Regions from separate parts of the Bradyrhizobium sp. BWA-3-5 genome, predicted to be linked through region 1. Evidence: riboswitches for the same ligand, from Rfam matches in the RefSeq annotation. Region 1 holds a riboswitch; the other holds the start of a gene.
What was found. Region 1 has a riboswitch for cobalamin ahead of RX331_RS38470 (energy-coupling factor ABC transporter permease). Riboswitches for the same ligand answer to the same signal wherever they lie in the genome.

Region 1 (14,594 bases):
CCAATCCCGGTGCGTGAGTTCATGGAGCAGAATTTAGGAGATTGGACCGGCCGACGTCACGACGATCTCGCTTTCGGAGGAGAAAGCTATGCGCAGTTCTGGAAGGATGCCGCTCGCTCAAGGCCACCCGGCGGCGAAAGCTTCGAAGATCAAATTGCCAGGGTTCGGCTCGGGCTTCACAAGATAGCTCCCGGTCTTGCAACGCTCGTGGTTCACTCTGGCACTATTCGCGCTGCGCTCTGCGTCGCCCTCGATGTCGAACCGCGAGCAGCCTTGCGCTTCGTTATTCATCCACTGTCCATAACGCGAATTGATCGGCTGCGGAACGATTGGCGGGTTGTGTCGGTAAATCAGAACGTCACTCTATGATCGATTCGGAACCTTGGCTTGCGCGAAGGTCGCCATGCCGTTATGCAGGGCGCATGCAAGCCGCAGAATCGGCAATGCTAGCGCGGCGCCCGTTCCCTCGCCGAGCCGAAGATCCAGATTGAATAGTGGCTTGGCGCTCAAGGCCTGAAGAACCAGGCAGTGCCCCTGCTCTGCCGATTGATGGGAGAATAAAAGAAATCGCCGACAGGAAGGATTGAGACGCACCGCTGCCAATGCCTCGACGGAAACGATGAAGCCGTCGATCAGAAGCGGAACGCGACGCTGTGCGGCGGCGATGATCGCGCCAGTGATCGCCGCAATTTCCAGACCGCCGACGGCGCACAGGATCCGGTCGGGAGCAGTACCTGCTATTGTGAGCCCATGACGAGCCAACGCGCCGTCTATCAGGTGCGCCTTACGTGCGCGCTTTGCTGCATCTAGGCCCGTTCCGCTGCCGGCCACCTGCTCGGCGCTCACGCCGAGCAGGGCGGCGGCGATTGCCGCCGAAGTCGTGGTATTGCCGATACCCATGTCGCCAAGGATCAGAAGATCGGGTTCTTTCGTGGCAGCCCGCAGAACCGCGCGCTTGCCGCAGTCAAGGGCTAAGGCCAACTCCGCAGGCTCAAGTGCCGCTTCCTGGCTAAAGTCGCGGCTACTCCGCCGCGGCTTGTCAGTCACGACACCCTCGATCGGAACTTCCGCGAGCGTGCCCGCATCGACGATCTCAAGACTCAAGCCCAGCTCGCGCGCCAGAATCGAAATTGCGGCGCCGCCCGAGGCGAAGTTGGACATCATCGCGATCGTGACTTCCTGCGGATAGGCCGATACGCCTTGGGCGACGATCCCATGATCGCCAGCGAAGACGATGATCGGCGCGCTTTGGGCCCGCGGCTGCTCCGTTTGTTGCAGACCGGCGAGTTCGATCGCGAGATGCTCGAGCCGGCCGAGTGCGCCGTCTGGTTTGGTAAGTTCAGCCTGACGGGCCAGCGCTGCATCGCGATGGATGACTGAAACGTCGGGGCACTCCTGATAGACCCACTCCGGTAGCATGATGTCCTGCCGTTGCATGTTGTCGTTACGAGCGAGCCCGCGCGCGGGGAGCGCTACGATCCGCGCTTGAGAATGTAGCTGTCCATGATCCAGCCCTGCCTTTCGCGCGCTTGCTGTCGAGCGGCGACGATGCTTGGACCCACTTCGGCCAGCGCACCCGACATCGTGATCTCCTCACCCATGCCGAGATAGGCGCCCCACCAGATGTGCAGCCCTGCCGGATCGAGCGACTGAAACGCCGCACCGCCATCGAGCATCACGACCACGGTGTTCGTGCCGTGCGGCCAACCGCCTTCGCGCAGCCGTCGTCCCGTTGTCACCAGGAAAGGCTCGCCTATTTCGTTCAACGGCAGCGAATGTGCCGCGCAAAGCGCCTGGATTGACGTGATACCGGGGACGACCTCGATGGCTGGCAACGGATCAAGCCTTCGCGCGATCCGCAGGCTCGAATCGTATAGCGAAGGATCTCCCCAGATCAGCAGGGCAACGCGCCCCTCACTCCCGAGATGCTGCGCAATTTCGTGCGACCAGGTCGAGGCCAAGGCATCGTGCCATTCATCCACGCCCTTGCGGTAATCCTCTTGGCCGGCGTCACGCACCGGTATGACGAACTCGGCGATCCGCGTCCGGTCGTTGTCAAGCACCTGCGCGCAGATCGTCCGCCGCAATTCGGCGAGATCGGATTTCACGTCCCCCTTGCGCGGGATGAGAACGAGATCGGCGGCGTTGATCGCGCGCACGGCAGCAAGCGTAAGCTGCTCGGGATCGCCGCAACCGATGCCTATCAGGGAGAGCGTCAGCATAGCTTATGCGAAGGGCGGCCGCTGCCTGCGACCGCCCTCACTTAATCTTATGCGGCGTTGTGCAGGCGGTAGGTGACGAGGCCGTTCGCCGTCACGCCACGCATCGATTTCGCCAATGCCAGCACGGCTAGATCAGCTAGCGGCTCGATGACCACGACGATCGCGTAAGAAGCGGCGAAAGACGCAATGGAAGTGAGGTTCTCGGCCGCAAAGCCCGCACCATACAGCGCCCAGAAAGCGACCCACAACACGATGCCGGATTGATAGGCGGTCGAAAGCGCAAGCGCCTGGCGATATTGCAGGTCAACAAAGGCGGTGTTGCGGGGAATGATCCGCCCGGCCAGCACCTGGATCGCAAACAGCGGCACCAGCAGCGTGGTCACGTTCATGCCGTATTGCGGCAGGTCGGCAGGTACGAAGAGCAGCCCCTGAAGCAGAAGACCAAGCGCCAACCCGAACGCGGCTGGCGCTGCGCCGAACAAGAGGAACAGTGTCGAGCCGAGAATGAAATGCACCTCCGAGACGCCGACCCGGAAATGCGGCAGGAGTTCGAAGAACGAGAAGACCAGGACTGTTGTTGCGACGGTGCGCACCGCCAAGGAAACGATTCCCTGCTCGCGCACGGTCTCTGCCGCAAGCTTCAATGCGCAGCCCGCGGCGGCGGCACCTGTCGCGTAACTCAGCACGAGCTTGGCGCCCGTAACGATACCTGGTTCGATATGCATGATCTACGTCCCTTCTGCCGTCCCACCCGACGGCTTTGGTGTTGAAAGCTGCAGGGCCGATCTCCTGGCTCGCGGTCGAAACGGGTCTCCGGCCTTCCCGAGCTGACGGCCCAGCGGCGGATCGGAGCCCCTCACCGCTTACAGTCGCGGGGGCGGCCGGGGCTTCGGGTACCGCAATTGGGTCCGCCCTTCCCCGTTCCCGATTATGCTCCGGCGCTTTGCGCCGCTTCGAGCACCTTGGCTGCACTGTGTGCTCCTTCCGAAGAGGACGCGTCAAGGGGCTCGCGAGATCGGGCGACGGCATCATCACGTAGCCTCGCCCGCCAGCGCGCCGAAACGAATGACCGTCGTTGCGGCGTCGGTTTGCGCGAGCTGGGTCTGCGAGCTTCGCAATCGTCGTACGGACAAGCCGCCTGTTCGGCGCCGCCGATAGACTCGGCAAACAGCGACGACGTATCGGGAGCCATGCCGTGCTCGATCAGTCTTGCCACGAGCGCCGGAAATGTCCGCTTGCCCATATAGACCAAAGTCGTCGATTCCTTATGGGCGAGCGCCGCCCAATTGAGATTTTCGGGCAATTGCCCAGTGATATCAGCGCCGGTCACGAGCTGGAGGCGGCGCGAGGTATGCCGGCGGGTCAGTGGAATGTTGGACCGCGCTGCCGCAACGCAGGCCGAGGTAACGCGCGGAATGATCTCGTAGCTGATGCCCGCCGCGCGCAGCGCTTCGATCTCCTGTTCAAGCCGGCGGAAGATGCCGGCGTCTTCCGATCTCAAGCGAACGACGCCCCCACCTGCGGCGGCGTAGTCGATGAGCAGCCGGTTGACATGCTCCTGTTTGACCGAGGGCCGGCCTGCACGCTTGCCGACCGCCACCAGATTGGCCCCGGGGCGGGCGTGATCGAGGATCGCGCCCGAGGAAAGGTCGTCATAGAGCACGACATAGGCGGCGCGCAGACGCGCGGCCGTCTTGAGCGTCAGGAGCTCAGGATCGCCTGGACCAGCCGAGACAAAGGAAGCAAAGCCGCTCACCGGTCCTCCGCAATGAGGTGGAAGAACGTTCCACTGGCGTATCCGCGCCGCGAGCCGGTCTCCGCAACGACCGCGCCGGTCGCGTCACGCACGATAGCCAGGCGCGTATCGGGCTGAGAGACAATGGTGGAGTAATGGAATTCGTGGCCGCGCAGACGCGCGCCGGCCTTATGCCCGGGCATTGGCACCGCAAGCTCCGCAAGCCGGTAGCCCAGATGCATGCTACGTTGGGCAAAACTCGTTTCCAGGCCGAGCAATCCCGTCATCTCATGATGTACGTCATTGGCGTCGGTCAAGGCGGAGCCCAGCACCATATAGCCGCCGCATTCGCCATGCACCGGCCGTGTCTCCGCAAAGGATGTTAGCGTGCGGCGAAATCGGCGATTTGTCGCGAGTTGGCCAGCGTGCAATTCCGGATAGCCGCCCGGCAGCCAGCAGACGTCGGCACTATCATCAGGGCCTTCATCGGCGAGCGGCGAGAAAGTCACGATCTCGGCTCCGGCTGCGCGCCAAGCCTCCAGCATGTGCGTATAGACGAACGAGAATGCAGCGTCGCGTGCGAGCGCGATGCGTTGTCCGGGTGGCGTGACGCTTAGGCCGTGTGTGTCGCGTGACGCCATCCAGGTGCATGCCGATTGCAGCACCGCATCGAGATCGACGTGCTCGGCGGCGATGCGTGCGGCCTCTGCAATAAGCTCGTTAACCTCAGCCTGCTCCTCGGCTTGCACGAGGCCCAGGTGCCGCTTCGGCATAGTGATCGCGGCGTGGCGGGGCAACGCCCCGAACACCGAAATGCCTGCCCCTGCCAGGGCGCGCCGCACCAGGTCTTCGTGCCGCGCGCTGGCGACGCGGTTGAGAACGACGCCGGCAAGACGCACGCCCGCGCGGAAATCGCGCAGTCCCGCAGCCACCGCCGCGGCAGTTTGCGCCTGTCCGGAAGGATCGATCACGAGCAGGACCGGCCAACCCATCATCTCGGCGATATCGGCGGTCGCGCCGGTCCCCGAAACGCCTGGCGCGGCAACGCCGTCGAACAGGCCCATCGAACCTTCAGCCAGAATGAGGTCCGCATCGCGTCCGTGCGATGCGACCGATTCGATCGCCTCACGACGCATGGCCCAGCTATCAATATTCACCGAAGTGCGTCCCGTGGCGGCCGCATGAAAGGCCGGGTCGATATAATCGGGCCCGCTCTTGAAGCACTGCACCTTCAGCCCGCGATCGCGATAGGCGCGTGCCAATGCCAGCGTCAGCGTCGTCTTGCCGACACCGGATGCAGGCGCCGAGATGACGAGGCTCGCCGCCATCACGAGCCTTCCGGAAAGCGCGGCGTCGGCCCGAGCGGCCGATAGCGGCGGTCATAGTCGGCAGCATACAAGCGGCTTTCTCCGAAATCTTCCGAACCCAGTGTGCGGCCGACCAGAATGACGGCCGTGCGCTCGAGCTCGGTGCTTGCGGCAGAATCCAGCGTACCGAGCGTGGCGCGAATGATGCGCTGATCCGGCCAGCTCGCGCGCCACACGATCGCGACCGGGCAGTCTGCTCCATAGTACGTGGTCAGCTCATCAATCACCTTGGAAAGCAGATGGATCGAGAGATGGATTGCCAGCACCGCACCGGTGGCAGCGAACGCGGCGAGTTTTTCGCCCTCCGGCATCGCGCTCGCCCTGCCCGGCATTCGGGTCAGCACGACGGATTGCGTGCGACCCGGCAGCGTGAGCTCGGCCGCGAGCACTGCCGCGGCGGCGGAAAAGGCCGGCACGCCTGGCGTGATTGAATAGGGAATTTGCAGCGCACTCAGCCGGCGCAATTGCTCGCCCATCGCCGACCAGATCGAGAGATCTCCAGAATGCAGCCGTGCGACGTCCTTTCCCTCACGATGCGCGGTGACGAGCTCCGATATGATGTCGTCGAGCGATAGTGGTGCAGTGTTGACGATGCGCGCGTCCTTTGGGCAATACGCGAGAACTCCCTCGGGCACGAGCGAGCCGGCATAGAGGCAGACTGGACAGGCGGTGATAAGATCGCGTCCCCGCAAGGTGAGCAGATCGGCTGCGCCCGGCCCGGCGCCGATGAAGTGCACGGTCATTCGCCGTCCCCTTCCGCGATCGCTGCGGTCGCCATTCGATCTTGCGAAACGGTCCGCGCCGAAACAAGGCGCGCGCCACGGCCGGCCACGGCCAGCGCCGCAGCTTCGGCGACGGAGCCCGTGCCGAACTTCGCCTTGATGAATTCGGACTGTGTGGACGTGACGATGCCGGCCAAGACATCGGCCGGAACGGACCTAACCGACACATTGAGCTCACACGCAAGCGCTTTGAGCGCAGCGGCTTCGGCCTTGTCGCTAACGGTGGCGACTGCAGCGAGACCGTCAGAACCTCCCGCGGCGTCGAGCGCTTCACGCAGCGAAGCAAGCGTGACGTCCTGCTTGAATCCCAAACCTGCGACCTTCACTTCATCGCACTCCATTGCACGACCGGCCGCCCCGCCTCCCAGGAACGATAACGGCCGAGGTTATCGGCATGCGCGATCTCGACCCGCATCAGCTCGCCGCCGTGGCGTTGATGCAGGCTCGAAAGCAGCGCCTCTGTCTCAAGCGTAACTGCGTGCGCAACCATCCGCGTTCCGGCCTCAATGCGCGACCAGGCGGCATCGAACATCGTGGCGTCGAACCCTCCGCCGATGAAGACCGCTTGCGGGGTCTCAAGGCCTGAAAGGATCTGAGGTGCCGGTCCCTCAATCGCCGTGATCCGATGCGTCAGGCCGAACTTCGCGGCGTTGCTGCGGATGTTTGCTGCACGATCGGCCCGCGCTTCAATTGCGATCGCCGTGCCACCGCAGAGAGCCCATTCTATAGATATCGAACCGGAGCCCGCGCCGATGTCCCACAATCTTTCACCGGGCCTCGGCGCCAACGCCGAAAGCGCGAGCGCGCGCATCGGCCGCTTGGTGATCTGACCGTCATGCACGAAGAGCGCGTCTGAAAGGCCGGAGCTGCGCGGAACTCCGTCCGGTCCATTGGCTTCGAGCGCAACGGCCACCGGACCCACGCCCGCATCGGTCGCGTAGCTGTCGGCACGATGCTGCGTCACGGATTCGCGCGGGCCACCGAGCGCGGCGAGAGTCCATAGCGGTGACGCGCCCCAGCCCCGCGCCGTCAGCCAGTTGGCAAGATCGCCGGCCGCCCTGCCGTCGCGCACGAGACAGATGATGCGAGCTTCGCGTGCTAAGTGCGGCACCAGGCGCTCGAACGGAGATGCGTGAAGTCCGAGACAAACGACAGATTCGAGCCGCCATCCGAGCCGCGCCGCGGCAAGAGAGAATGTCGAGGGAGCGGGATGCGCGATCCATTCGCTTTTGCGCAGCCGCTCCACGAGGTTGCTGCCGACACCGTGCCAGAACGGATCGCCCGAGGCGAGCACCGCCGTCGGACGGCCACGGCACGCCAGCACGCAGTTCGCATCGAAGGGCGCAGGCCAGCGACGACCGCGGTCGGTAATGCCTGCCAGCACGAGATGCCGCTCGCCGCCGAACACGGTCTGGGCTTCCCCAAGCGCCTTTCGGCTTGCTTCCGAGAGGCCGACAAGGCCATCTTCGCCAATGCCGATAATGGTCAACCAGGGATTATCCATGATGCGCGCCCTCATTCTGGGCGGAACGAGCGATGCTAATCTGCTTGCGGATGCCGCCGCGCGCGCCGGGCTCGACGCGATCTATTCGTATGCCGGACGGACGCGAGCTCCGATCGGCCAATCGCTGCCAACGCGCATCGGCGGGTTTGGCGGCGCGAGCGGCCTTGCCGAATACATTCGACGGGAAGGAATTACGCATCTCGTCGACGCGACGCATCCCTTCGCGGCCGAGATGAGCCGCAACGCGGTTGCAGCGTGCGAGGCGACCAGGATACCACTGATCGCGCTCGAGCGCGAGCCCTGGGCAAAAACGCCCGGTGACAATTGGATCGAGGTCGCGGATATCACCTGCGCTGTCGCGGTGTTGCCGGAGAATCCCGCGCGGGTGTTCCTTGCGATCGGCCGGCAGCATATCGAAGTCTTCAGCACCAAGCCGCAGCACGTCTACACTTTGAGGTTTGTCGATCCTCCCGATGGATCGCTGCCGTTTCCGGACGTCGATCTCATCGTGTCGCGCGGACCTTTCAACCTTGCCGGCGAAATGGAGATGATGCGTTCGCGCGGCATCGAATGGATCGTTGCCCGCAATTCCGGGGGAACGGGCGCACGTGCCAAGATCGACGCCGCGCGCGCGTTTGGCCTTCCCGTTGTCATGCTTTCGCGGCCCGAATTGCCCGGCAGGCTGCGAACCGAACGCGTGGCCGAGGTCATGCAATGGCTCGGTCATCGGACATGCCTCGGCGCATAGACCCAGGAACCGACGCGACGTGTCGCCGAATTGCCCACGATGACAAGTGTTCTCATGTCAGCCATCTCGGGCTGCGCCGCATGCAGCATCACCGTTTCAATTCGCTCCTCAGGCGTAGTGACACAGTGCGCGAAGATCACGAGGCGTTCGCCGCAGCTCGCCTCCTTCAGAACTGAGAGCGCGCGTCCAAAGCCCTCGGGCCGGCTCACTGAGCGCGGATTGTAAATCGCGATCGCGAAGTCGGCCTCGGCGGCAAGCCGCAGGCGTTTCTCGATCATCGACCACGGCTTCAGGTTGTCTGAGAGATTGATCGCGCAAAAATCGTGGCCCAGCGGCGCGCCGGCACGCGCAGCCGCAGCCAGCATCGCGGTCACGCCGGGTATTACGCGGATTGCAAGTCCTTTCCATTGCGGTGCGGCTTCGAGCGCTTCGAACACGGCCGAAGCCATCGCGAATACTCCCGGATCGCCGGAGGAAACCATGACGACGCGGCGTCCTTCCGATGCCAGATGTAAGGCGTCGTTTGCTCGCTGCAACTCCATGCGATTGTCTGATGGACGCAGCATGAGTCCTTCACGCGGCTTCACGCGCGCGACATAGGATGCATAGCCCAGTACGTCCGTTGCAGCGGCGAGCGCCCCGGAAACTTCCGGCGTGACCAGCGCTTCGTCGCCGGGCCCAAGTCCCGCGATGGTCAGTGTGCCGGTCATTCGGCGGCCTCCATTTGCCGCCCCTGCCCATGCACTAGCACGATCGCGAAATAGGGACACTCGGCCTCGTCCATATCCTTCAGCCGCACGACGCGCTCGCCCGGCATGGTGCCGCGTTCGATCAACCATGCCTCGCCAAGGCGGCCAGCGGCTTGGAGGGCGCGGCGCACCTTCTGCAGATTGCGCCCGGTCTTCATAATGACGAGCGCATCGGAATTGCGCACGCGCCGTTCGAGCTTGTCCTCCGAAAGCGTGCCCATCAGCACCGTCATCACATCGTCACCAAGCGCGATTGGCCGGCCGACCGAATTCCAGCAGCCGGCCATACCGGGAATGCCCGCGATCACCTCGATCTCGACTCGTCCCTGAAGACGGGCGTGGAGGTGCATGAAGGAACCGTAGAAGTAGGGATCGCCCTCGCAGAGCACGACGATGTCGATAGCGCAGGCGAGCCGCGCAAGACGCTCCGCCCATTCGTCGTAGAAGGCAGCAAGCAGACGTACATATTCCGGACTATCGAAGGCAATCTCCGTGGTGACTGGATATTCCATCGGGTATTCGCAGACGTCATTTGCCAGCAACCCATCGACAATGCGTCGAGCCTGGCCGGGCCGTCCCTTCTTTCGGAAATAAGCAATGTGCTTGGCCGCGCGGACCTCGCGATCGGCACGCACGCTCATCAAGTCCGGATTGCCTGGCCCGAGGCCACAACAAATGATGCGCCCCATGGCTATTCGCTCCGGCTTGCCAGCGCATTCACGGCGGCAACCGTGATAGCCGAGCCGCCAAGACGTCCCTCGATGGTCAGCGCTGGTGCGGGCCGATCGGCCATCAGCGCGGCCTTCGCTTCAGCCGCGCCGATAAAGCCAACCGGACAACCGATGATCGCCGCTGGCCTTGAGCAGTTGCGATCCTCCAGCATGTTGAGGAGGTGAAACAACGCAGTCGGTGCATTGCCGATGGCTACTATCGCGCCATCCAGATGTGCTCGCCACAGCTCCAGCGCTGCAGCCGAGCGGGTGTTGCGCATGGATTCAGCGAGCAAGGGAACCGCGGGATCGTCGAGTGTGCAGATGATGGCGTTGCGGGCCGGCAGGCGCGCGCGCGTAATTCCCTCCGACACCATGCGCGTGTCGCAGAGGATAGCCGCGCCGTTCTGCAGCGCGGCCCGAGCAATGCGCGCCATGCCGGGCGTGAAGCGGATATAGGATTCGACACCCACCAGGCCCGCCGCATGGATCATGCGCACGACCACCGGCTCCTCGTCGGCTGAAAAGCGCTCAAGGTCCGCCTCCGCACGGATGGTGGCGAAGGACTGACGGTAGATCACTGCACCATTGGTCTCATAGACGTGCGGCATCAGCGCTCTCCCGTAAGAACGGAAGGGTCTGCGATCATGCGGGCGGCGCTCAGTCCACGTAAGGTCGGAGCCTCCCGTGTCGAGCCGCCGCGGACGAGATCGAAGCCGTCTCTGGTGGCGACAAGAGTGATCGAAGCTGGGCCGGAATGGGCACAGCCTTTGGCGCAACCGGAGACGTGGAGCCGGGAATCGGGGGCAATGTGCGGCGCAAGCGCCGCCGCGAATGTGCGAATATCTGCATGCGCCTCGCGGCAGGCAGGCGCACCGCTGCAGGCGACAACGCGCAGCATCGGATGGTCGACTTGCGTGATGAGGCCCTCGCAGCCGGGCATTTCACGCAAGTCTTCCGCCAGGATCATGCGCCACGGCGTCATTCGTAATCCTGACGAGCATCCAGCCAGATCGGAGAGTGCCGCATGTGTCACCTGCCCAAATGCGGCGCCGACCATCGCGCCTTGCGGATAAAGTCGCGGACACGGCTCGGCGATCATTCGAGCCGGCCCAACGTGGCCACGAAGCGTGTCTGGCAATTTTGCGCCAGCCCGGATGTACGCTGCCATCCGCCCTCGCCAGCCTCTGGCGCCGCCGGAGGTGACGAACCACTCGGCAAGCGCGAGCGAGACCTTTATGGCGTCTCTCCGCGTGACGGGATGACCATGTTCGGCGCCGTCGGCACGCACGATCAGCTCTCCCGCGAGGCTTCGCTCGACGCGGATGTCGGCGGAGGCGGTGGCAAGCACGCGCTCCATACCGCAATCGACAGCGAAGCCGAATTTGGTTGGCAGGCCGGGCGGTCCCTTCGCAAGCCCCTGCTCAAGCTCTGTGGCGAGCGAACAGGTATCATCGCCCGCAGTCCAGAACGGCGTGACCAGGATGTTGCGCCGCGCCTCCCACTCCGGATCCGGGTCGATCAAGCGCAGCTGAGAGAGTTCCTCGATCAGGGGCCGGTGGCCTTCATCGCTGACACCCCTGATCTGCAGGTTGCCCCGGCTAGTCAGATCGATCAGGCCGTTGCCGTAGCGCTTGGCCAGCGCCCCAATTCCTGCCGCTTGCTTCCCATCAAGCCGGCCACGATGTGGCCGGATGCGAACCACAAGCCCATCCCCTGACCGCATCGGCCGTAAGGCGCCGGGACACCAGCCCTTGATCGCAAACGCGCTCATGAGGCGGCCTCCCGCAGCGCGGCCGCAATCGAGTTGCGCCGGGTCCTCCAGATCGCAGCTTCATGCAATCGAGTGAAGCAATATTCGATCGCCACAAGCGCCGCCGGATTCTCTCTTGCTATGAAAGTGCGAACGTCATCGTTGCCAAGCGTCGCGTCGTAATAGAGATCGAACAGATGCGCAGGCACAGCCTGCGCGAGATGGGCGAAAGCGGCCATGTGTTCAAGTGTCGCCACTATCTCGGCCGCCCCTCGAAAGCCGTGGCGCATCATGCCGGCGATCCATTTCGGATTGGCGGCGCGCGAACGTACGATCCGCGATATCTCCTCGGTCAACGAGCGTGCATGCGGCTGATCCGGGCGCGTGCCATCGAAGTGATAGAGTGATGGGGCGGCCATGCCAAGGCGCGCCGCCGCGGCCGCAGCGCCCGCCTCGTGTGCGGCATAGTCTGCGGCTAACAGCAGATCGGTTTCCGGCAGGTCTTGCGCATGGACGAACGCATCGGCGGCGAGGAGCCTTGCCTGAATACCTGCGCGATCAGGCCTCATCGTGCCGTCGGGTGCGAATGCCCACGATGAAGCGGAAAGCCAGGCTTCGCCGGCCGCATGTTGCGATGCTTGCGTGAATACATCCGGCATCGATGCCATACCGACGCCATACTGCCCCGGGCGCGGCCCGAACACGCGCGCCGCACGATGCCGATAGGGATTCTCGTCGCCTTCGCGTTCAGAAAGCGCTTCGGCCGCAGCCACGAATAGTTGCGCAAGAGTTGAAAAGACGTCGCGGAACAGCCCCGACACGCGCAGCGTCACATCGATACGCGGCCGGCCAAGAGCGGCTGGCGCGATGATTTCGTAACCGGAGACCCGACCTGACCCATGATCCCAGCGCGGTGCGATGCCTGCAAGGTGCAGGGCCATCGCATAATCCTCGCCTGCGGTGCGCATGGTCGATGATCCCCAGAGATCAACCAGTAGTCCTTTCGGCCAGTCGCCGTGATCCTGCAGGTGACGGCGCAGCAATTCCTCGGCGAGCTTGATCCCTTGCGCATGCGCCGAGCGCGTAGGAACCGCGCGGGGGTCGACGGTGAACAGATTGCGTCCAGTGGGCAGTACATCGCGCCGCCCGCGATGCGGCGAGCCTGCCGGGCCCGGAGCAACGCGCCCACCAGAGAGCGCGTCAAGCAGCGCGCTCTTCTCCGCCTCGCCGCAACCCCCACGGCCGAACACATGCAGCCCATCGCCGAACTGGCTCTCCTTGAGATCGCAGACGAAGCGATCGATCCGAGGAATGACCTCCGCCGGCGCAGCCGAGGCGCCAAGGCCGAGATCGTCTTCCAGGCCCGCGGCCCGCGCTTCATCGCGGATCGCCACAATCAGACGCTGGCGGCGCGCGGGATCGAGACCATCAGACGTCGAATACTCATCAAGCAGTTGCTCGAGCGGACGCAAGCCTTCAGGCAATGCGGCCTGCGCCAGCGGCGGCGGCAAATGGCCGATCGTGACCGCGCTAATGCGCCGCTTGGCCTGCGCTGCCTCACCGGGATCGTTGACGATGAAGGGATAGACCACCGGCATGTCGCCAATCAGCGCTTCCGGCCAGCAGGAGGCCGATAGGGCGACGGACTTGCCGGGCAGCCACTCCAGCGTTCCATGCGTGCCCATGTGGACGACCGCATCAACCTCTTGCCGCCGGAGCCAGAGATAGAACGCGACATAGGCGTGGCGAGGCGTGCGCGAGATATCGTGATACTCGACGTCATGATTGGTGACATCACCGCGCTCGGGCTGAACGGCGATGATCGCCTTGCCACGCTGGATTGCTGCAAAATGAAATTCGCCGTCACGGCAGGCGGGATCGTTCTGCGTCGCCCCCCAGGCGCGCGCGAGGTCATCCTGCAGCTGGCACGGAAGTCTCGCCAGCTCAGCGCCGTAATCAGCAACGCTAAAGGTCAATTTCTCCTGCAGGAGAGCTGCACCAAGCGCTTCTGTTGGCTTCACGTCGAAACCGGCAGCGCCGAGATCGGACAATAGCGTTTCGACCGAAGCAAGCGCGTCGAGCCCGACCGCATGCGCAATCTGGTGCGGACGACCCGGATAATTCGAGAGCACAATCGCCAGCCGCTTCCCCCCCGCCGGCTTGTTCGCGAGCCTGTGCCAGGCGGCCACCCGATCCACGACAGCATCGACACGTTCGTCGTCGGGCATGTGCGCCAGGTGCGAGAATTGCAGTTCGGAATCGCGCGCGCTCGGCGACTTGAAACTGACCACGCCCGCTAGCAGCCGGCCGTCAACCTCGGGCAACACCACATGCATCGCCAGATCGCCCGGCGAGAGACCGCGAAGCGATTCCGCCCACTCCTCGCGCCGGGCCGTCGACAACGCGACCTGGAACACCGGACAGGATGCAGCATCGAAAGGCGTCGTCCCTTCGCCGGTGACAGCAGAGAAAGCGGTTGCATTGACGATCACCGCAGGCGTGCATTCCTCGAACTGCCGCTTAAGCCAATCCGTCACACCGGCCACCTTTAGCGAGGCGACGAACACGCCATAGCCATCAAAACCCTTCTTCCGCAGGGCTGTGATCAGCGCGTCGACCGGGGCGGTATCGGCTGAGGTGAGATAGGAGCGATAGAAGGTGACGAGCGCATGCGGCCCTCGATCGGGATTTGGCAGCGCCGCGACTGCACCACGACGCGGATCGTAGAAACCGATCTCGGGAATTTCGACTTCGCCGACGACAGGTCCCGCATAGAGACCCGAAGCTAGTGCGAGTTGTGCGATTGCAGCCTGCGCCGCAACCGTTCCGCCCTTGTCGCACAACGCCTTCAGCCGTCCGAGCGCCGACACGGGTAATGTCGAGAGCGCATCCAGGCGCGGATCGTCGCGACCGTCCGCGGGGAGCACCGCAAGCGCGATATCGCGGTCCTTCGCAAGTTGATGCAGGGCAGCCAGCCCATATGACCAGTAGGATTCGCCGCCGATCAGGCGCACCAAAATGCCG
Region 2 (15,238 bases), on a different replicon from region 1:
TTGCCGTGACCAACGCGGGCGGCGTCACGCTCGTCTCCAATGCCGGCTCGAACGGCAAGTTTTTAGGCGTGCTCGATCTCGAGGTCGGCAAGGGCAAGGTCAAGGATGTGCGCTACCGGCTGCTGCCGGTGTTTTCGGAACTATTGAAGCCCGATCCGGCGATGCAGGCGCTGATCGACAAGGTCCGCGAGCCGCAGGCGGCCAGCCTCAGCGAAAAGGTTGGCGTCGCCGACCGCCTGCTCTATCGCCGCGGCAATTTCAGCGGCAGCATGGACCAATTGATCTGCGACGCGCTGCTCGGCGAATTGAATGCCCAGATCGCGCTGTCGCCCGGCTTCCGCTGGGGCACCACCGCGCTGGCGGGCCAGCCGCTGACCATGGAGGACGTGCTGGCGCAGACCGCCGTCACCTATCCCGAGACCTACGTTCAGACCATGACCGGCAGCCAGATCAAGGATGTGCTGGAAGACATCTGCGACAATCTCTTCAACGCCGATCCCTATTACCAGCAGGGCGGCGACATGGTTCGCGTCGGCGGCCTGCACTACACCTGCACGCCGACGGAGACCGTCGGCAAGCGCATCTCCGATCTGAAGCTCGAAAACGGTCACGCGCTGCAGGCCGGCAAGAACTACAAGGTGGCAGGCTGGGCCTCAGTGAACGAGCAGAGCGGCGCGCCGATCTGGGACGTCGTTACCAGCCATCTGAAATCGGGCAAGCCGCCGAACCGGGCGGCGCCCGGCGTCACGCTGAAAGGCGTCGAAGGCAATCCGGGCATTGCGGGGCAGTTATGACTGACTTGGCGGCCATCGTTCGCACCACGATCGTAGCGCTTCTGATCGCAGCAGCCGCCCCTGATACCCGCGCCCAGCAGGTGCCGCTGCAGGACAAGCCGTTTGCCGAGCACAAGATCGTGCTGCAGCTCTCCGACAACGACCCGCGCAAGCAAAGTCTCGTCCTCAGCGTCGCCAGCAATCTGATGAAGCACTACGACCCGGACAAGGTGGCGATCGAGGTCGTGGCGTTCGGTCCCGGCATCGACTTGCTGCGCCCGGAAAACCCCAACCGCAAGATGGTCGAAAGCCTGGTAGTGCAAGGCGCGCGCTTCGACATCTGCCTCAACACCGTTGATACGCTTGAGCGCGACAGCGGCAAGCGGCCGGAGTTCATTGCCGCGGCGACGCCGGTGCAGGTTGGCGTCGCGCAGATCCTGTTTCTGACGGAGAATGGCTATACGCTGGTGAGGCCGTGACCGCTGCCATCATTTGCGAGCAGCGGCGGGGGGGCTTAGGGAGTAAAGATTATTTTACTGGGGCGCTTTGTGTAGATGAAAGCTGTTTGAGAAGACCACCAAATTAGAATAATATCCTGCATGAGACTCAGATTTTGAGCGCGGCAGCAGGCATGATCTTTCGCCAACTCTTCGACAGCGTTTCCGGCACCTACAGCTATTTGCTGGCGAGCCGCGCCGGCGGCGAGGCGCTGATCCTCGACCCCGTGCTGGAGAAGGCCGACCGCTATTACCAGTTGCTGCGCGAGCTCGATCTGCGGCTGGTGAAGGCGGTCGACACCCATCTGCACGCCGATCACGTTACCGGCCTTGGCGAGCTGCGCGACCGCACCCAGTGCATCACCATCATGGGCGAGCAGAGCAAGGCCGACGTGGTGTCGATGCGGGTTTCCGACGGCGACAGGGTGACGATCGAGGGGCTCTGCCTCGACGTCATGTATACGCCCGGCCATACCGACGATTCCTATTCCTATCTGATGGGCGACCGCGTCTTCACCGGCGATACGCTGTTGATCCGCGGCACCGGCCGCACCGACTTCCAGAACGGCTCTTCCCGGGCGCAGTACGAGTCGATCTTCAACCGGCTGTTGAAGCTGCCGGAGGAAACGCTGGTGTACCCCGCCCACGACTACAAGGGCGACACGGTTTCCACCATCGGCGAGGAGAAGCGCTACAATCCGCGGCTGCAGGTGCGCAACGTCGACGAATATATCGAGCTGATGGCGAACCTGAAGCTGCCGAACCCCAAGATGATGGATGTCGCGGTGCCCGCCAACATGCATGTCGGCCTGCACCAGGAAGAGCTCGCCAGGCAGGGCCTCGCACTCACGGCGCGCGATGCCATCAACAGCCTCGGCCGGCCCGACATCCTTCTGGTCGATCTACGCGAGGACGGCGAGCGCGCCAAGCATGGCACGATCTCGGGCGCGCTGCACGCGCCCTATCCCGGCATCGCCGAGAGCCTGAAGCCCGGCGGCATGCTGCGCGAGGTCGCCGCCGCCACCGGCCGCCGCGTGGTGTTCTTCTGCGCGTTCGGCGAGCGCTCGGCAATGGCGGTGGCCGCCGCGAAGAATGCGGGGCTCGCCAACACCGCGCATATCGAGGGCGGCATCGATGCGTGGAAGAAGGTCGGCGGACCGGTGGTTCAAGGGTAGTCAAGTTGAAGTCGTCGTCCCTGCGAACGCAGGGACCCATACGCCGCGGCGCCAATGATAGACGTCGCGGCTGGTTGCCTTTCTTATTACATGCCCTGTGGTTATGGGTCCGTGCCTTCGCAGGGACGACGCGGCATTTGCGGCGCATGCTGCCCCGCCACTTTCAACTCTGCCGCCATCGCATCAAACATCCGCCCAGGGAACGATCACGGCTTCGTTCTGGTGTTCCGCGCGATAAGCCGAGATCCGGAACACATCCGCCATCACCTGTTCGGAGAGCGCCTCAGCCGGCGCGCCCTGCGAGACCAGCCGTCCGTGGTGTAGCACCAGCACGTGATCGGCAAACCGCGCGGCCAGCCCGAGATCATGCGTCACCACCATGACCAGCACGCCCTTGTCGGCGGTTGCGCGCAAATTCTGCATGACGTCGATCTGGTGCCGCGGGTCGAGCGAGGCGGTCGGCTCGTCGGCGAGGATCACCGGCGCTTCCACCGCCAGCGCACGGGCCAGCGCGACGCGGCTGCGCTCGCCGCCGGACAGTTCGGTGACGCGGCGATCGCTGAACTCCATGACGTCGACCGCCTGCATGGCACGCAGCACCGCCTCCGCATCCCTCGCCGACAGCCGCGCGGGATCGGTCGCACCATGCGGATAGCGGCCGAGCGCCACGATATCGCGCGCGACCAGCGGCCAGTGCACCATGTGTCCCTGCGGCAGATAGCCGAACCGCTTTGCGCGCTCGCGCAGCGGCAGCGACGACAGCGCCTGTCCGCCGATCTCGATTTCGCCTTCGGACGGGATCAATCCCGCCAGCGCCCGCAGCAGCGTCGTCTTGCCGGCGCCGTTGGGACCGACCAGCGCCACCAGATGGCCTGCCGTCAGCGCCAGCGACACGTCCTGCAGCACGACGCGGCCGGCGAGCCGTACAGCGAGTGCCTTTGCGGTCAGCAGCGCATTCTCGCTCATGCGACACCTCCGCCGAGCGCGCGGCGCTCGCGCATGATCAGATAGAGAAAGAACGGCACGCCGATCATCGAGGTCAGCACGCCGACCTTGATGTCCGACGTCGAGGGAATGATGCGCACCGCGATATCGGCCGCCAGCAGCAGCGCGGAACCGGCGAGCGCGCTCGGGATCAACAGCCGGCCCGGATCATGGCCGATCCCGGGCCGCATCAGATGCGGCGCGACCAGGCCGATGAAACCGATCGTGCCGGTGACGGCAACCGCCCCGCCAACGCCGAGCGCGACGCCCGAAATGACAAGCAATCGCAAGCGGCCGACATCGACGCCGAGGCTTTGCGCGGTTTCCTCGCCGAGGCTGAGCGCGCGAAAGGCATGGCGCTGACTGAGCAGCATGGCGGCGCCGGCAATAATGAAGGGTAGCGCCAGCATCACGTGCTGAAAGCTGCGGTCCTCCAGCGAGCCCAGCAGCCAGAACGCGATCTCCAGCGCCACGAAGGGATTGCTGGAGAGATTCATCACCAGCGCCGTGGCCGCCCCGGCAAAGCTCGAGATCGCAAGTCCCGACAGAATGAGAATCAATAACCCGGCATTGCGCCCTGCGATCGACAGCAGCACGAACACCGAGCCGAAGGCGGCGATGATCGCCGCCACCGGCATCGCATAAGAGCGCACGTCGGCGAGGCCCAGTGCAATCACCAGCACCGCACCGAACGCGGCCGATTGCGGCGCGCCGAACAGCGAAGGCGACGCCAGCGGATTGCGCAACAGGCCCTGCAGCGACGCCCCCGATAGTCCGAGAATGGCGCCGATCGCCAGCGCCAGCAGCGTGCGCGGCAGGCGAATTTCCCGCACAATGACCTGCGATACCTCGCTGCCGCCGCCGAACAACGCTTCCGCCACCACTAATGGCGAGAGCCGCACCGGCCCGATGCCGAGCGAGATCAGCATCAGCAGCACAACGAGAGCTGATATCGCAAGCGTCGCGCCGATCCGCCGGCGCGCGGCATCCGCATTGGTCAGGGTTACGGCCTCAACACTCATCAATAGTCCAACGGCAGTTTTGCTCGCTGAGGTACATCAGTCCGGTAGGCGCGGCGCATGCGGCAAAAATAGCGCACCCGTCCAGCGAGGATTCCGAGAGCGCCTCCGGCGGATTGACTCGCTATTTGACAAACTTCTACCATAGTTTCCGACGGTTCCCGTTCGGGGATCAAAAGGGAATGCGGTGCGGGGAAAATCCCCAATTCCGCGGCTGCCCCCGCAACTGTAAGCGGCGAATCCTTCGTCATAGGCCACTGGGCATCTCGGTCCTGGGAAGGCGACGATGGGGTAACGACCCGCGAGCCAGGAGACCTGCCGTCAGCCGTGGTCACACGCGAAGATGTCGGTCGGGGAGTACAGGCATTAGCTTCACCTGAGCTGCTTTAGGCACATGGTGAGACTTAGTTCGCTGTGACGTGCCACTGACGTCATACCGAGGTCTCGACCATGTCTTCCACCACCGCCATGCGGCAACACCGCTTCTGGCTCGCCAGCAGTTTTTTGGCGCCGATCGTATCGTTCGGCATTTCCGCCGCAGAGGCGCAGCAGGCGCCATCCGAACCATTGCCGCCGATCGAGATCACTTCGCCGACCGACCCGAATCGGACTCGCGCAAAGCCGACCTACGATGAAGCATCAACCTCGCGCCGCGTCGTGCCGGCGGCTGCGCCATCAAGCGGCACGCGGCCCGCATCCGGAACCGGCGCGGATGCCTCGCCGCAAAGTGCTGCGCAAGGTGCGGGCGGAGGCGGCGGCCGGCAGTTCTCCGGCATCGTCGGGACGTCGGCGACGGTGATCACGGCTGCCGAGATCTCGCATTCGCCGGCCCAGACGCTATCCGAGATCATTGCGCAACAGCCGGGCGTGCAGTTGCAGTCGCTCTATGGCGGCGTCAACGGCGCCAAGACGTCGGTCGATCTCCGCGGCTTCGGCGCGTTTGCCACCGCCAACACCCTGGTCCTCGTCAACGGCCGCCGGCTGAACGATATCGACATGGCCGGGGTCGATCTTTCGACCATTCCGCTCCAATCGATCGAACGGATCGAGATCACCCGCGGCAACAGCGGCGCAGTGCTCTACGGCGACAACGCGGTCGGCGGCGTCGTCAACATCGTCTTGAAGGACGGCGTCGGCGGCCCGCCCGTCGCGATGCGCGCAGAGGCCGGTATCGGCTCGTTCAACCAGCGGCTTGCGAACATCTCGGCCGCGACCAATTACGGACCTTGGTCGACGTCCTTCTATGGCAACGCCATCAAGTCTGATGGTTACCGGGTCAACAACGCCCTCGACCAGCGCAACGGGGTGGGCAATCTCAACTACAGCACACCGGACCTCAAGGCCTTCCTTACGGTGACTGGTGACGACCAGAAGCTCGGGTTCCCGGGCGGACGCACCGTCGATCCCTCAATCGGACTCGATCAACTCGTCACTGACCGCAGGGGGACCAATACGCCGTTCGATTACGGCAACCAGCAGGGCGCCAGCGCCACCACCGGCTTTACCAAGACAATCATGAACGGCGTCGACCTGATCGTCGACGGCGGCGTTCGGAAGAAGGACACGCAAAGCGGCTTCTTCGGCGCGGTACCGTTTGCCTCGCCACTTCCGAGCTTCTCCTCCACCTATAACGACGCATCATTGCTGACCTGGTCGATCACGCCGCGATTGAGCGTCAAGAATTCGATCTTCGGGATGCCCTCGCAGATCCTGACCGGCATCGATTATTACGATGCGACATTCAATCAGGACCGCGGAGCGTTCAAAGGCCTGGCGCCAACCCACATCTATGACCTGTCGCAACAGACGCTGGCCGGCTACTGGCAGCAAACCATCGGCCTGTTGCCGGCGACCGATTTCTCCTATGGCGCCAGGATTCAAAACACCAGCCTGAGTGCCCGCGATCGGTTCGATCCCAATGCGCCCGGTTGCGCCTTGTTCTTCAATTGCAGCCCCGCGGCCTCTCCGCTCGACAGCAACGAAACACAATACGCACTGCATGCCGGCCTCGAGCACCGCTTCAACAGCGTGTTCTCGGTATTCGGCCGTGCCGCGCGGGCATTCCGCACCCCAACCGTCGACGAGCGTGTCTCCAATGGCCCCTTCTTCGTTCCGGGGACTTTCCAGTTGAAGACCCAGACCTCGCACGACATCGAGGGCGGATTCCGCATCAAGAGCGGTGGCTTTCAGATGCAGTCGAGCATCTACAACATGGATCTCGAGAATGAGATCCATTTCATTCCAGCACTGTTCTACAACGTCAACCTCGGTCCGACCCGCCGCTACGGCTCGGAGACCAGCGCCTCGCTGCGCGTCAGCGACACCGTGACGCTGCGCGGCGGCGTGGCTTACACCCGCGCGGTGTTTCGCGAAGGGGAGTTCGCCGGTAACGACGTGCCGCTGGTATCGCGCTACACCGCCAGCGGCGGCGTGACCTGGAACATCTGGCAGAACTACCTGGTGCTGGATGCCACCGTCCGCGCCTGGAGCGAACGCTTCATGGACAATGACCAGGCCAACACTCAGCGGCGCATTCCGGCGGACGCCACCGTCGATTTGAAACTGAGCGGCGCCTACGATCGCTTCTTCTGGTCGGTCAGCGTGAACAATTTGTTCAACGCGCTGTACTACGACTACGCGATCGCCAGTTCATTCACACCGGGGCGCTTCTCAGCCTATCCGCTGCCGGGCCGCACCTTCATGGTGAAGGCGGGCGCGACTTTCTGAACGGAATCACCGCTCCGGTCATGCCGGATCGGGCGCAACGATATTCTCTCGGGCAATCCTGCCCGGGAGAATGGTTTTGGATGTTACGGAATTGCAAGGACATGATTGATTTGGAAAGAAAGCGACATCTTTTCGACCAAAAATAACGCTTTCCGTGATCGGATCCCGTGATAAATGAAGCCGCAAAATCGCTCGACATATCTGTCGCAACTCAAACGGCGCGACGGGAGCGAGCGTCGAAGACGCCGCCGATCCGCGACAGATTTACGTCGGACGCGCGACCAAAACAACGAATGGATTGAGACTGACTTGAAATGACGAACGACGATCAAGATCGTACCGCGAAGGCCGCAAGAGCGGCCGAGGATGCCAGGTCGGCCATGGCCGAGCGGGAAGCCGCCGCCAAAGCGACGCTCGACAACATGGCAAGGTTGAGGGCGTTGCGCCTGGCCCGCGAAGCGGCCGAGCCGCAGCGCGCGCCTGCCGCCCGAAAGACGCGCACCGCCAAGACAACGAGCAAGGCAACAAGGAAGCCGGCCGAAAAAGCGACTCCCGCCCTTTCCGACTGGCTGGCAAGCCAGCAAAGCGGCGGACGGCGTATCTGATCCCGCGAGACGGACGCGAAACTGCGATGCGTCAGGCCGGTCCCGGCCAATCGATCATCGATCGCGTCTTGTTCTCGGCGTCGTAAACCTGCACCTGAAGCATCTGAAACCTGTTCTTCAGGGCCATGCCTGCCTCTTCGGCGGCCTCGACCGTGTCGTAATGCGTCTTGAAGTGGCCGTCGACCACCAGCGAATAGCCGGAGGTCGGCGCCTTGTCGGCGCGGATGGCTTTGCGCGGCTGCGGCTCGTCCACCACAGGGCGGGGCTTCTTCATGCTGGCTCCGTATGTGAACGCCCTTCGGGCTGAACGCCGCAAAAAGGGCAGGAAGAATTCTCTGACCGGCGCTAGAATGCACCTAGGCGCGGCCAGATTGCGATCATGCCGATACAATGAGTCGGCACGCTGCGCAAACGCTGATTGCTCATCCGAGAAGGCATCACATGGGCGGAACGGGCAGGAAGAACGAACCTCCGAAACAACCGGAGGACAAGCCGAAGAAGCCGGAGCGCGTTCCGGTCGAGGACGAAGAGTACGAGGACGGCGACATCGCCACGCCGAAGCGCGACCCTCACGGCAATGACGATGAGCCGCTGTAGCGACAACGACGGCAAGTAAGGCAAGTCAGGTCGCCATCGCCTGCGAAAGCGGGCGATCCAGTACGCCGCGGCCTTTGCATTGAAAAACAAGCGCCTCGGATTACTGGGTCGCCCGGTCAAGCCGGGCGATGACGAGCTCGCTTAGACGAAGTCTCCGAATTCTATTACCCGATGCTTCAAGAGCAGATGCGCGCCGAAGCTGCCGCAGCCGGCTTGATCGTCGCGATTTGATGGGAGATGCCCGCGCCCTGCCCTGCACCGGGGCAGCCATGCAGCAGCATTCATGGACAAATAACCGCCTGCCTATATTTTCAGCGGGCCTGATGGCCCCTTAAACGATACGGGAATTTGAGCTGAAATGGTCGATATTCTGGCCGCACCGCGACAAGCCAAGACCGACACTGCGAAGACCGACACTGCCAAGCCCGACACGGCGCTGCGCACGCTGACGGCGATTTCGATCGCTCATTGGGTCAGCCATTTCCATCTCTTCGTGCTGCCCATGCTGTTCCCGTTCCTCAAGGAGCAGCTTGGCGTTGGTTATATCGAGCTCGGCTTTGCGCTCACCGTCTTCGGCGTCGTTTCCGGCCTGACGCAGGCGCCGATCGGCTATCTCGCCGACCATATCGGCGCGCGAAAAGTGCTGCTGATTGGCCTCTCCGTCGGAGGCCTGGCGCTGATCATGCTGGGCCTGCATCTCAGCTACGTCTCGCTGATCGTCTGCGCCGCCCTGCTCGGCCTTGCCAACAGCGTTTATCATCCCTGCGATTACGCGATCCTGTCGACGCATATGGATGAAGCCCGGATGGGCCGCGCCTTCTCGATCCACACCTTTGCGGGTTTCCTCGGCGGCGCGGTGGCGCCGGCGATCATGGCCGCACTGGTGGCTGCCGTCGGCGGGCTCGGCGCGCTGATCGTGGCGGGTGCGGTCGGGCCTCTCGTCGCGCTGCTGCTGATCGCGGTCCGGATTCCCGACGCGAGTTCGGCCGATCGCAAGACCGACGGCGTGTCAGCGCCGCAGCAGAGCATCCTGACGCCGGCCATCATCGTGCTGACGATCTTCTTCATGCTGCTCGGCCTGTCCAATGCCGGCATCAGCAATTTCGGCGTCGTCGCGCTGATGAGCGGCTATGGCGTGACCTTCTCGGCCGCCAATATCGCACTGACCGCGTTTCTTGGCGCCAGCGCCGCCGGCGTGCTCGCCGGCGGCTATCTTGCCGACCGCACGAGGCGCCACGGCAATGTCGCCGCCGCGTGCTTTGGCATCAACGCCGTCATCATCACGGTCATTGCGACGATCAACCTGCCGTCGGTGGTGCTCACCGCGGCGATGGGACTGGCCGGCTTCCTCGGCGGCGTGATCGCGCCCTCGCGCGACATGCTGGTCCGCAACGCAGCGCCGGCGGGCGCCGCGGGCCGCGCCTTCGGCATCGTCTCTACCGGCTTCAATTTCAGCGGCATTCTCTCGCCGCTGTTGTTTGGCTGGATCATGGACCAGCATTTGCCGCACTGGGTTTTCGGCGCCTCCGTCGCCTTCATGGTGCTGACGGTGCTGCTGGCGCTGGTGACCGACCGCAAGCCGGCGGAACCCGCCAAGGCATAAACGGATTTCTGAACCCCATCCCTGGCGGTTGACAGCATCGGACAGCTTCCGATGATGCGACAACAAAACAAAACCGGGATGGAAGCCATGACCTCGACCCCCGACCTCGTGATCCGCGGCGGCACCGTTGCCGACGGCAAGGGCGGCGACCTCTTCGAAGCCGATGTTGCAATCAGCGGCGGCCGCATCAGCGAAGTCGGCAATGTCACCGGCAAGGGCAAGGAAGAGATCGACGCCAGGGGCAAGCTGGTCACGCCGGGCTTTGTCGACGTCCATACCCACTATGACGGCCAGGTCACGTGGAGCCAGGACATCACGCCCTCCTCGCAGAACGGCGTCACGACCGCGATCATGGGCAATTGCGGTGTCGGTTTCGCGCCGTGCCGTCCGGAGGATCATCTCCGGCTGATCCAGTTGATGGAGGGCGTCGAGGATATCCCCGAGCCGGTGCTGAGCGCCGGCATTCCCTGGGCCTGGGAAAGCTTTCCGGATTACATGGACTGGCTGTCGAAGCGGAGCTTCGACATGGATGTCGGCGCGCAACTGCCGCATGCCGCTTTGCGCGTCTATGTGATGGGCGAGCGCGGCGCACGGCGCGATCCGTCCACGCCCGACGACAACAAGGCGATGGCCGCGCTGGCGGGCGATGCGGTAAAGGCCGGCGCGCTCGGCTTCTCGACCTCGCGCACGCTCAACCACCGTACCTCGACCGGCGACTTCACGCCGACCCTGAAGGCCGGCGAGGATGAACTCACTGCGATTGCAGCGGCGATGCATGCGCAGGGACGCAGCGTGTTGCAGTTCGTGCTCGACCTCTCCACCATCAATGAAGACCTGCCGATGATGCTGCGGGTGGCCGAGAACACCAAAATTCCGGTGTCGTTCTCGATCACCCAGAACGACAAGGCGCCGCAACGCTGGCGCCAGACGCTCGACACCATCCATGAAGCTTCGATGCGCGGCCTGTCGATCACGGCGCAGATCGCCGCCCGTCCAGTCGGGCTGATGCTTGGGCTGGAGCTATCGCGCAATCCGTTCCAGACCCATCCGAGCTATCAGGCGATCGCGCATCTGCCGCTCGCCGAGCGTCTCGCGCAGTTGCGCCAGCCGGAGGTGCGGAAGGCGATCCTGAGCGAGCACGCCACCGCGACCGACGACCCACTGTTCTTCCGGCCGAACTACGACAAGATGTACCTGCTCGGCAACCCGCCGGATTACGAACAGCCGCCGGAAAATACCTTGGGCGCGCAGGCCCGCCGCCAGGGCAAGCAACCGGAAGAATTGGCGTACGATGCAATGCTAACGGACGAAGGCCGCGGCATGCTCTATGTGCCGTTCCTCAATTATGCCGACGGCAATCTCGACGCTGTCGGTGAGATGCTGCGTCATGCCAATTCCGTGCCCGGCCTTTCCGACGGCGGCGCGCATTGCGGCATCATCTGCGACGCCAGCTTCCCGACCTATCTGCTGACGCACTGGACGCGCGACCGCAGCCGCGGCGAAAAACTGTCGATCCCGTTCGTGGTGGCGGCGCAGTCGCGCAAGACCGCGCTCTCGGTCGGCCTCTACGATCGCGGCGTGATCGCGCCGGGCTTCAAGGCCGACGTCAACGTGATCGACTACGATCGCCTGCATTTGCATCCGCCAAAAGTGCATTACGACCTGCCGGTCGGCGGCCGCCGCCTGATGCAGCAGGTCGACGGCTACGATGCCACGATCGTCTCCGGCATGGTGACGCAGCGCGGCGGCAAGGCCACCGGCGCGCGCCCCGGCAAACTGGTGCGCGGCGCGCAGGGTTCAAAGCCGCAACTCGACGCGGCGGCGAGTTGAGGGCACCGCTTCGGAGGCAATCGGGCGCAACAAACTCCGCTGTCATCGCCCGGCCTAGTGCGCACTCGCGCACTAGGACCGGGCGACCCAGTACGCCGCGACCTATCGAATTGATCTTAACCTTCCCGGCGTACTGGCTCCCGGCCTTCGCGGGGATGACGAGCTTTTGCGGGATGACGTGCGCACGCATTCGCCGCCCGTCGCCGAACGCAGGGACGAGGCATAGACGCGTTATTGTCTCACGCAAATTTCGGCTGCACCGCTGCCTGCCCCATCAGCCGCTTGCGCTCGGAATTCGGCCAGAGCAGCAGCAACCCAAGCAGTCCCGACGCCGCCATGATCACTGCGTTGATGGTGAAGCCGGTCATGTAGCCGTCGAGCGGCAACGCGGCATTCTGGATCACGACGCCCATCACGGACGGCGCGATCATTCCCGCCAGCGTGTAGATCGCGCCGTAGATCGCGATGACAGCACCGCGCTGCTGCACCGGCGTGAATTCGCCGAGCATCGGCGGGCAGACCACATAGATCGAGCCGCACAGCCCGGAGCCGACCACCAGGAACGCGATCTGCAGGCCGGCCCCGTTGACATGCGGCATCACCGCGAGGATCGCCCCACCGACGATCAGCGGCACCGAGCCGAGCACGCCGCGCGCGCCACGCGTCGTATAGCCGCGCGCCAGCATCTCCTGCGAGATCCATCCCGTCAGCAGCACGATGGCCGCGCCGAACACCCAGGGCAGAACCGAAATCCAGCCGGCATCCTTCTGCGTGAAGCCAAGCCCCTTGACGATGAACGGCGTGAACCAGGTCAAGCCGAGCGACAATGCCCAATAGGCGCCGAAGGTCGCCGCGCAGCAGCCGATGAACGTCCGCGAGGTCAGAAGCTGGAAATAGGGAACGCGCGGATTGGCGGCGGCCGTTTCGGCCGTCTGCACCAACGGACCTTCCTTGCCCATGACGAGCCAAGCCATCGCCCACATCAGGCCGACCACGCCCAGTGCGCCGAAGGCATAGTGCCAGCTATGATTGACGATGATCCAGTTCAGCGCCGGCACCGCGAGGATCACGCCGAATGCCGATCCCTGTGACAGAATGGCGGTCGGCAGCGTCCGCTTCTCGTCGGGAAACCATTTATAGATCGCATGCGCCGCCACCGAGAAAGCCGGCCCCTCGCCAGCGCCGAGAATGATGCGGCAGATCACCAGCGTCGCAAAACCGACGGTGCCGACCATCGGAAACTGCGCCACCGACCAGATCACCGCCATCACCAGCAGCACCCACCGGGTATCGACGCGGTTGACGATGAAGCCGACGACGATGGCCGAGATCGAAAACAGGAAGAAGAACGAGGAGCCGAGGAAGCCGAACTGCTCGGGCGAAAGCTTCAGCTCGTCCATGATCGGCGCACCGGCAAGGCCGACCACGATCTTGTCGGCGAAATTCACCAGCATGAACAGGAACAGCAGGAAGGTGATTTTCCAGGCACCCTTGGGCGTCGGTTGCGCGGTCATGGTTGTTTTCCCCGTGTGTCCTTATTGTCTTTGCTGGCTCTGTAAGATCGGCCGATTCCAATGGTACAAGGGGCGTTGCAGGCAAGGCAACCGGGATTTTCCGCGAGGCACCCAGCGCCGCAACTGCCGGCTGCTGCGACAGGCGCGCGCCACAACCGGATCACGTTCACGTCGCCGCGCGATTGAAGCCGTGATCCCCACCGTCCGCCCTGCTATGTTGCATGCCATCATGTTCGAGGGGATTTTTCATGGTCAGATCGGTTGATCGTCACACATGACCAAAGACAGTCCCAGTGCGACCGGCCCGGTGCTTCACGTGACCGGCCTGATCAAGAGCTACCGCGCCGCCGGCGAAGAGGTCGCGGTGCTGCGCGGGGTCAACCTGACGGTTGCGGCCGGCGAGAGCGTCGCGCTGACCGGCGAATCCGGCAGCGGCAAGAGCACGCTGCTGCACCTGATCGCCGGGTTAGACGCGGCCGACGGCGGCGAGATTCGGCTGGCGGATGCGGAAGTTTCCGAGCTCAGCGATGCCGACCGCGCCGAAATGCGCCGCGACCGGCTTGGCCTGGTGTTCCAGCAATTCAACCTGATCCCGAGCTTGACGGTAGAGGATAACCTCGTCTTCCAGTCGCGCATCGCCGGCCGTCATGATGCTATCTGGCACAATGAGCTGGTGGAGCGGCTCGGGCTCGGCCGATTCCTGAAACGCTATCCCGAACAATTGTCCGGCGGCCAGCAGCAGCGCGTCGCCATCGGCCGCGCGCTGGCGATCAAGCCGCTGCTGCTGCTTGCGGACGAGCCGACCGGCAATCTCGACGAGGACACCGCCGACGAGGTGCTGGCGCTGGCGCGTGATCTCGTGGCGCGCAGCGGCTGCGGTTTTCTGATGGTGACGCACAGCGCAAGGCTGGCCGCGACCCTCGACCGGCAGGTCAACCTCCATGCCGGGGTGATCGCGTGAAGCGCGCGCTGTGGACGCTGGCCGTGCTGCTCAGCCATTGGCGGCGGCATCCGATGCAGCTTGCGACGTTGCTCATCGGATTGATCTCGGCGACCGCGCTGTGGAGCGGCGTGCAGGCGCTCAACCAGCAGGCCCGCACCTCCTACGACCGCGCCGCCGCCACCTTTGGCGGCACGCGCACCGCCATGCTGGTCGCCAGCCGCGGCGCGACCTTCGCGCAAAAACTCTTTGTCGATCTGCGCCGCGCGGGCTGGCCGGTCTCGCCGGTGCTCGAGGGCCGGATCCAGATCGAGGGACGATCGTTCCGCCTGATGGGAATCGAGCCGGTGACGCTGCCCGCGGAAGTCGGCAATGCGCCAGCGGTCGGCAAGGACAGCCTGCAGGCCTTCATGACGCCGCCAGGCGAAATGCTGGTCGCGCCGGAGACGCTTGCCGATCTGAAGCTCACTGAGGGCGCGCGACCCGAGGCGAGCGGAGCGTCACTGCCGCCGATTCGCGTGCAGCCGAATCTGGTGCCCGGCGTGCTGGTCGTCGACATCGGCATCGCGCAAAGCCTATTGAAGATGCCGGACCAGCTCTCCCGCCTCCTGGTCGGCAAGAATGCGGGCAAGCGCCCGTCGCTCGAAAGTGTTACCGGCGACAGACTGCGCCTGATCGAGCCGGACGCCGAGACCGATCTCGAGCGCCTCACCGACAGTTTTCACCTGAACCTGACGGCGTTCGGGCTGCTGTCGTTCTTTGTCGGCCTGTTCATCGTCAATTCGGCAATTGGCCTCGCTTTCGAGCAACGCCTGCCGGTACTGCGCACCCTGCGCGCCTGCGGCGTCTCGGCGCGGATGCTCAACGCGGTGCTTGTGCTCGAACTGGTGTCGCTGGCGCTGGTCGCGGGGTTGGTTGGGCTGGTCTGCGGCTACTTCATCGCCGGCGCACTGCTGCCCGATGTCGTGGCCTCG

Region 2: linked by a shared signal. The riboswitch ahead of RX331_RS02805 (TonB-dependent receptor) and the one ahead of RX331_RS38470 (energy-coupling factor ABC transporter permease) in region 1 are both predicted to bind cobalamin.

The regions. Positions count from the first base shown of each region.
Region 1 covers NZ_CP136627.1:107,918-122,511, forward strand. The annotation lists gene RX331_RS38455 (histidine phosphatase family protein) at 1-369, shown strand, start outside; gene cobT (nicotinate-nucleotide--dimethylbenzimidazole phosphoribosyltransferase) at 364-1,419, opposite strand; gene cobF (precorrin-6A synthase (deacetylating)) at 1,473-2,222, opposite strand; gene RX331_RS38470 (energy-coupling factor ABC transporter permease) at 2,270-2,947, opposite strand; cobalamin riboswitch at 2,984-3,202, opposite strand; partial or broken gene cobA (uroporphyrinogen-III C-methyltransferase) at 3,254-3,978, opposite strand; gene RX331_RS38480 (cobyrinate a,c-diamide synthase) at 3,975-5,285, opposite strand; gene cobM (precorrin-4 C(11)-methyltransferase) at 5,285-6,067, opposite strand; gene RX331_RS38490 (cobalamin biosynthesis protein) at 6,064-6,432, opposite strand; gene cbiE (precorrin-6y C5,15-methyltransferase (decarboxylating) subunit CbiE) at 6,429-7,610, opposite strand; gene RX331_RS38500 (cobalt-precorrin-6A reductase) at 7,609-8,358, shown strand; gene cobJ (precorrin-3B C(17)-methyltransferase) at 8,334-9,068, opposite strand; gene RX331_RS38510 (precorrin-2 C(20)-methyltransferase) at 9,065-9,796, opposite strand; gene RX331_RS38515 (precorrin-8X methylmutase) at 9,799-10,428, opposite strand; gene cobG (precorrin-3B synthase) at 10,428-11,591, opposite strand; gene cobN (cobaltochelatase subunit CobN) at 11,588-14,594, opposite strand, start outside.
Region 2 covers NZ_CP136626.1:594,542-609,779, reverse strand. The annotation lists gene soxB (thiosulfohydrolase SoxB) at 1-794, shown strand, start outside; gene RX331_RS02825 (hypothetical protein) at 791-1,252, shown strand; gene RX331_RS02820 (MBL fold metallo-hydrolase) at 1,405-2,445, shown strand; gene RX331_RS02815 (ABC transporter ATP-binding protein) at 2,629-3,411, opposite strand; gene RX331_RS02810 (iron ABC transporter permease) at 3,408-4,451, opposite strand; cobalamin riboswitch at 4,587-4,786, shown strand; gene RX331_RS02805 (TonB-dependent receptor) at 4,899-7,175, shown strand; gene RX331_RS02800 (hypothetical protein) at 7,490-7,780, shown strand; gene RX331_RS02795 (hypothetical protein) at 7,812-8,054, opposite strand; gene RX331_RS02790 (hypothetical protein) at 8,222-8,377, shown strand; gene RX331_RS02785 (MFS transporter) at 8,736-9,980, shown strand; gene RX331_RS02780 (N-acyl-D-amino-acid deacylase family protein) at 10,068-11,810, shown strand; gene RX331_RS02775 (MFS transporter) at 12,050-13,324, opposite strand; gene RX331_RS02770 (ABC transporter ATP-binding protein) at 13,599-14,285, shown strand; gene RX331_RS02765 (ABC transporter permease) at 14,282-15,238, shown strand, end outside.